2 regions of the Halomonas sp. DP3Y7-2 genome follow, and region 2 is predicted to be linked to the other one. Evidence: riboswitches for the same ligand, from Rfam matches in the RefSeq annotation. Region 2 holds a riboswitch; the other holds the start of a gene.
What was found. A riboswitch is a leader RNA that binds a small molecule or an ion and turns the genes downstream of it on or off. The one in region 2 is predicted to bind thiamine pyrophosphate.

Region 1 (3,645 bases), 140 kb from region 2:
TTCGTCGAGCAGGTCGTGCCGGAATTGCAGCGACGTGGGGTCTTCCGCCGGGAATATGAGGGCAAGACGCTGCGCGACCATCTTGGATTGTCACGCCCCAGCTGCTGAGCTGGCGTCTTGTTCACACTGCTGCTAGGCATGACAGCCTCTACAGACATCCGCCATAACAGCGGGGGAGCTCGCCCCGCCGTTATGGTTTCGGTTCAGTGGCGTCGGTTTGATTGCCTTAGGGAAACACTGCATAAATTACTGCGCTCGATATCTCGGCTGCTGGCGGTGCTCAAGATCCTCATTTAACCGCATGTAAACTCCGGTCTTTCCGCTCCGGCAGCTACCGACCTGTCATCGCTCGAAACATTTATTCAGCGTTTCCTTAGTTCTGGAAGCGTCTCACCAGGCCGCTCATTCGGTCGAAGTCGTAGCTCTCCCGAGATGGCATCAGCTTCATCAGGACGAGAGATACCAGCACCGGAACAAAGGCAGCCAGCAGGAAGGATTCCAGTAGCGTCGCGGTGCCACCGTTAGGCGAGGGGAACATCCACAGTCCGGCCAGCAGACCTGCTGCGGTACTGATCACAGCATTGCGACCGTGATAGCGGCGGTTGAACAGGCCGAAAAACACCGGAAAGGCTGCGGCAGAGCACAGCAGGTCTGCCAGCAGGAACAGGTAGAGGACGCTGTAGCCCTGCGCAGCGACCCACGTCACTGGTATTGCAGCGACGACGATGAGCCAGCGCGCCATTCTCATCAAGGCCGCCTCACTGGCCTGGGGCAGCAGCCTGTGCATGTCGACGGCGATAATGCTGGAGGTGGCATTGATCGTTGTGTCGGCGCTACTCATTACCAGCGCAAGGCCAAGAGGAATCAGGGCCAAGGCAAACCACAGCGGCACGTCGGACAACAATACGCTGAACAGAGCGACGGAGCCGTCTCCCTCAAGTCCCAGGCCGATGAACGCCAGACCGAACAAACCCATGAGCACGATGACCGGGAAGTTGAAGAGTCCCGCGATCCAAAAGCCACGCCTGAGCACGCGAGTATCCCGGGCCGCATAGATCCTCTGCCAGGTTCCTTGGTAGAACAGACCCGTTAGCATCACCGCGAGAAAGAAGGTCAGGCCAGCGCGCAGGCCGCCAGCATCGGTGATATCCAGCAGTTGCGGAGCACGCTCGTGCAGCCCCTCGAGCGTCGGAGCAACGCCACCCGCCGCCTGCCAGCCAAACATGAGCAAGAGAGCCAGCAGTGGCAGGATCACCAGCATCTGCACCTTGTCAGTGAAGATGGTGGTGCGCAGGCCGCCGTAAAAGGTGTAGAGCAGGGTAGCGACCATCACCACGCTGGCGGTCAGCCAGAGGGGGATTGGGGCCAGCAGGGTCACCATGTGGGCGATGGCGGTCAGCCCTGCAGCCAGAGAGATAAACAGGTAGAACAGCATAATCGCCAGGGTGAAGGCATACATCGTGCGGCCGTAGCGGTGGATCACGAACTCGGTCAGGCCGTGGCCTTCGGGAATCAGCTCCCGCATGCGTCGACCAAGAGGAATCATCATCAGGCGAGGCACCATGGAGCCGAGCGCGTAGCCAATGACCGCCGCGATACCGCCCCAGGTGGCAGCCTGGGCCGGTCCAAACAGGATCCAGGTGCCCAGTGTGGTGGCAATCAACGTCAGCACCGTGGCACGAGTGTTTTGGCTGTTACGTGCGGAGATGTAGTCATCAAGGCCGCCCCGACGGCGTCGGGCGTAGAGCAGGCCTGGAATGGCAAAGATGGCAGCGCACAGCAGCAGCCACAGCGCCGTCCAGAGAGGGTCGAGCATCATCGAGAGAAACCTCTTTCTTATCGTTGTCCGCAGGGACCAGTGGACATCGGGACGGACGGCGGGCAGGAAGAAAGAGGGAGTGCGGCAACCATCCTTCCCTTCGCCGGCATGACCCGGATCAGGTTCAAAGGGTTACCGCGCAATGCGGAATCTCAGCCCCGTACTATGGCCTTGGTGCGATACAGCGCTGTCGCGGCGCTGTCACGACCTGTATGGCCAGTAGGGCTCCCCTAGGAAGAGGTCCAGACTAGGGCCGGCTCGCGGGGCTGTCAATTGCAGAAAGGTAGGGCGCTCGTTGCGGAAGCATCGCGCCGCTAACGCCCCTCGAGTGACAGTGTTTGGCAGGCCCGATCCAGCCAGTGGGTCGTCTCCGAGAGCCTGGGGTGGGGGTTGTTGTTGCAGTCGAAGCAACCCGAGCTCTTCGCCACCTCTGCCAGCGACGTATCAGAGGTAGCGTTCAGCACGAGGGTGCGCCGATGCCCTCCGCCGCCGGCAAGAAAGTGGGCAGCTTCAGCGTGCTGGACTTCCATGGGAAAGGACAGGTCTGACATGGGAAAGGACAGGCCTGACGTGGGAGTGTCTGGTGAGACAGTGTCCTCGGCAAGCGCAGTGCCTGGCTGGCCTCTGCACCAGATGACTTCGAATCCCCTCTGATGGGCATGCAGGCCAATGCGATGTACGTCCCTGATCTGCCCAGCCATTACCAGGCGCAGCGCAGGTTGGACCAGCAGCGCAAGCAGCTGATCGCATTGCTGTACCAGTGGCTCATGTTGCTCGGCACGCCTCAGTCGGGCGGGGGAGCCATTTAAGTTGATAAGGCGAACCAGCGAAGGTTGTCCGAGCAGCGTCGCGTGCAGGACTTCCAGATGGGTCTGTGTCGGGCTGTCCGGCAGCAGTAGTTCCGCGACGTGGTCGCGACCCTGGCTGACATGGACTGTCGTCAGGGGGGAGTGATGGACGTCGGCGTGCTGGCGCTGGTCCTTAAACGGATGCGGTAGTCGATAGGCGTTGCCGTCGTCGTCAACCGGCTCCGCTTGAGTGGTCTGCATACGGTAATCCACAAGACCGTAAGCGCTGCCCAGTTGAGTCACCAGCCAGGCGGCATGTCCTTGGTACGTGAGCGAGAGAGCTCTCTCGATCGCCATCAAGTTCTGGTAATACATGGCATTCGCCTCTTGAGCACCGTGAGCGAACGTGCTGTCCACGCAGCGTGGAAAATTCTGATGCATTCAACCATACAAACAGCCAAATTCATGAGCAGGCCAGAAGGATGCTTGTGCGTCCTATCACGTCAGGGGAACGACCAGGAGAGCCAGCATGGACCAGTATGCCTGGGTGCGAGAAGCATTGACGCTTGCCGGGACGGTACTCGTCAGGGTGTCGCCAGCGGCGGTGGTGCTAGACGTGGCCGGCGATTGTGCGTCGGTGTTGGGAGGATCTCGCGATGAGGTTGTCGGACGTTCGTTGTCGGAGCTGCAGGGGCACTCCGCCAGGCTTGCAGAAGCCATGGCGGGTGCGGGCAGGCAGTGGGATGAGCAGGGAAGGGGGCAAAGCCGTAGCTCGGCTTACGTGATGCTGCCTGATGGCAGCATGGTGCTGCGTCTGCCGATGCAGCAACGACCTGACCATGGTGTAGTGGCTCGGCTAGCGGATCATCTTCCAGTCATGGTGGCCTATGTGGATCGAGACCTGTGCTTTCGCTTCAACAATCAGGCATATCAGGACTTCATTGGCCTTACGTCGTCTGAATTGGCAGGTCAGCCAGTGGCATCGGTGCTCGACGCCTCCTCCTATGCGAAGATTCAGCCGCGCTTCGCGCGTGCCCT
Region 2 (3,645 bases):
AACTGGTCCTCCCAGCGGAACTCGAAGCGTGCCTTGGACAACGCATTGTCCCGGCGCTGAGCGCCGGGGTGCCCCTTGGCCAGATCCGCCGCATGGGCGGCGATCTTGTACGTGATGATCCCGGTCTTGACGTCGTCCTTGTCGGGCAGGCCCAGGTGCTCCTTGGGGGTGACGTAGCAGAGCATGGCGCAGCCGTACCAGCCGATCATCGCCGCGCCGATGCCTGAGGTGATGTGGTCATAGCCGGGAGCGATGTCGGTGACCAGCGGGCCCAGGGTATAGAAGGGCGCCTCGTCGCAGTACTCGAGCTGCTTGTCCATGTTCTCCTTGATCAGGTGCATGGGCACGTGGCCGGGCCCTTCTATCATCACCTGCACGTCGTGCTTCCAGGCAATGTGGGTCAGCTCGCCCAGGGTCTTGAGTTCGGCCATCTGAGCTTCGTCATTGGCATCTGCCACGGATCCCGGGCGCAGCCCATCGCCCAGCGAGAAGGCCACGTCATACTGCTTGCAGATCTCGCAGATCTCCTCGAAGTGGGTGTAGAGGAAGCTTTCCTGGTGGTGATAGAGACACCACTTGGCCATGATCGAGCCTCCCCGCGAGACGATGCCGGTGACTCGGCCAGCGGTCAGCGGCACATAGCGAAGAAGCACACCGGCGTGGATGGTGAAATAGTCCACCCCCTGTTCCGCCTGCTCGATCAAGGTGTCGCGAAAGACCTCCCAGGTCAGGTCCTCGGCCACGCCCTTGACCTTTTCCAGCGCCTGATAGAGTGGCACGGTACCGATCGGCACCGGTGAGTTGCGGATGATCCACTCACGGGTTTCATGGATGTTCTGTCCAGTGGACAGGTCCATGATCGTATCCGCCCCCCAGCGAATCCCCCAGGTCATCTTGTCCACTTCCTCTTCGATGGAGGAGGTCACCGCAGAGTTGCCTAGATTGCCGTTGATCTTCACCAGAAAGTTACGCCCGATGATCATCGGCTCGGCTTCGGGATGATTGATGTTGGCCGGGATGATGGCACGTCCGGCGGCCACTTCCTGGCGCACGAACTCGGGGGTGATCTCATCCGGCAAACGGGCTCCGAACGACTGGCCGGGGTGCTGGTGGCCAAGTATCGCTTCGACCTCGTCACTGCCACGATAAGGGTCCTGAAGGGCCTGTCGACGTTGATTCTCGCGAAGTGCAATGAACTCCATTTCCGGTGTGATGATGCCGCGCCGCGCGTAATGCAATTGGGTGACGTTGCCCGGGCGGCCATCGGCGGTCCTGGTGGCGCGGCGTGGTGTGCGCGTCAGCTCGAAGCGCAGCGGTGCCAGCAGCGGGTCATCGGCACGCCGGCGGCCGTACTCGGAGGTGGGACCGTCGAGCCACTCGGTGTCGTTGCGCTCCTCAATCCAGGGCCTGCGCAACTCGGCCAGTCCCTTGCGCAGATCGACCTGTATCGCCGGGTCGGTATAGGGGCCTGAGGTGTCGTACACCAGTAGCGGTGGATTGGCTTCGTCGGGGCCTGAGGTGCGCGTCGGCGACAGGGTGATTTCGCGAAATGGCACCCGCAGGTCGGGGCGGGAGCCCTCTACATAGACCTTGCGAGAGCCTGGCAGGGGAGTGACGGCGGCCTGGTCGACCCTGGCCGTCTCGGCCAGGAAGTGGGCGTCATGGCGGGATCTCGGATGAGACGAGGGATGGTCGAGTGACATAGGTGGTTTCCTCTCACGGCGGTGCAGGGCAAGTGGCGTCGCCCTGATGGTGGTAATGGCACGTCGCGAGGGAGAAGGGGGCGTCGAGGCCGTGGCCGTGAGCGCTTGATCCCTACGCTGGTCCTCGCCTCGATGCCGTAACATCGGGGGTATCCCCAGATCAGGTTCAACGGGTCTCATGCGCTGCATGATCTCAGCCGCTGGCTGCGGCACCCCGTCAAGCGTTGCTATTGTCAGCTTGTCTGTGTTGTCGAGCGCGATCACCCAGGTCGATCGCCCAGTACGATCGCTCAGTTCAATCGCCTAAAGGCGTCGCCAAGGTCAGTCACTCAGGTCTAGTCCCATCTGCCAGAAGTCTGTCTCGAGACGGGTCGCGTCGCTAAAGATGCGCGCCAGCCGTTCGAAACGAGCGCTCGATACCTGGCTGAGCTGGTCGTCGAGCCAGTGTCTTTCGCGCACGGCCGAGGCCTGAAAGTCAGGGCTTGCGTACATGGTGATCCAGGCATCGTAGGGATTGTCGCCACCACGCAGCGTCTCGGGATGATCCGCCAGCCAGCGACCGATATCGGCGTAGCCGACCATGCAGGGCGCCAGGGCAACGTGCAGGTCCAGCAGATCACCCCGACTGCCGGTGTCGAGGACGTAGCGGGTGTAGGCCAGGGTGGCACGTGCCTCCGGTAGACGGCTGAGCTCACTGTCGTCAATGCCCCATTCTCGGCAGTAGGCAAGATGCAGGCCCAGTTCGACCTCGAGGATCGTCTGCATCCCCTTGAAGGCCCCCTGCAAGCTCTCCAGGTTCTGGCTCTTGTAGGCAGCAAGGGCGTAGGCGCGTGAAAACTGCAGGAGAAACAGGTAGTCCTGCTTCAGATAGTGGCGAAAGCTGGCGTCATTCAGGTCGCCGCGCCCAAGTGCACGAACGAAGTCGTGCTCGGTATAGCGCCGCCAGTCGTCGCGGCAGGCAGCGATAAGGTCGTTGAAGCAGTAGCCCATGATAGCTCCGGCATAGTGGATCCGGTGGGCGGGGCAGAGAAGGACGGCGGGGAGGAAGGGCAGGCCCCCACAGGGAAGGCGTGCCACCGCCTGATTCCCTACGCCGGTTCAAGGTGTGAGTCCACACCGCACCCGGATCAGGTTCCACGGGATCGGTGCTGTCGGGCCGCTACACCACGCAGGCCCTGCACCATCTCAGCCGGATTGACCGGCACCCCGTCAAGCGAGTCGACCGCAGTCTAGCACGCCCCTGCGGCTTTGCCAGACACCACTTTCGGATAGCATCGGAAGGGGGCGTCAAGGGAGGTTGTCGAGAGAGACTACCTAATGATGACGCCGCGGCCATGAGGGTCACGGCCGCGGCGTCCTGCACCGACGCTGATGATGGCTTATGATGGATCAGCGACGATCTGGCGTGGGGGTGTCGATCGGGTGGCCAGGGTCGCTGTGCACCTCAGCCGATTGATGGGGGCGTCGGAAGGACTGCACAGGCATGTCTCGGGGACGCTCGCTGGGGGGAGCGGCCGGCGCGCCCGATGAGGGTAGCTGACTCTCGATGTGTAGATCGGCGACGACCCTGGGGGGGCGTGTCTCACTGGGTACCAGCAGAAGCCCGGCGCGGGCCAGGCGGCGGCCGATGGTCAGGCTGGAGCTCCAGCGCACCAGCGGAGCCGCCAGCACCAGGCCGAGCCAGACGGGCGTCAGCCAGAGAAAGAAGCTCGGAGTGTAGGCCCAGGTGACAAGAGCCCACACCGCACCAATCAGCGACCACAGCCAGGTATGGCGGAAGGCTTCCCGCCAGGGCAGTGCCCGCCCCTCTCGGGATTGCGGGTCCCAGGCAACGGTACGACCGGTCAGCACCTGGATCACGAAACGGCTGTGGAAGACCATCATCAGCGGTGCGATCAGCATGGCGAACAGGGTCTCCACCAGCATGCTCAAGACCAGTTTT

Region 1: linked by a shared signal. The riboswitch ahead of KUV45_RS15570 (sodium:solute symporter family protein) and the one ahead of thiC (phosphomethylpyrimidine synthase ThiC) in region 2 are both predicted to bind thiamine pyrophosphate.

Annotation. Positions count from the first base shown of each region.
Region 1 is NZ_JAHVKJ010000010.1:722,618-726,262, forward strand. It holds gene KUV45_RS15565 (LLM class flavin-dependent oxidoreductase) at 1-108, shown strand, start outside; gene KUV45_RS15570 (sodium:solute symporter family protein) at 374-1,819, opposite strand; TPP riboswitch at 1,898-2,061, opposite strand; gene KUV45_RS15575 (hypothetical protein) at 2,134-2,982, opposite strand; gene KUV45_RS15580 (diguanylate cyclase) at 3,137-3,645, shown strand, end outside.
Region 2 is NZ_JAHVKJ010000010.1:581,619-585,263, forward strand. It holds gene thiC (phosphomethylpyrimidine synthase ThiC) at 1-1,703, opposite strand, end outside; TPP riboswitch at 1,796-1,930, opposite strand; gene tenA (thiaminase II) at 2,025-2,693, opposite strand; TPP riboswitch at 2,771-2,922, opposite strand; gene mdoH (glucans biosynthesis glucosyltransferase MdoH) at 3,093-3,645, opposite strand, start outside.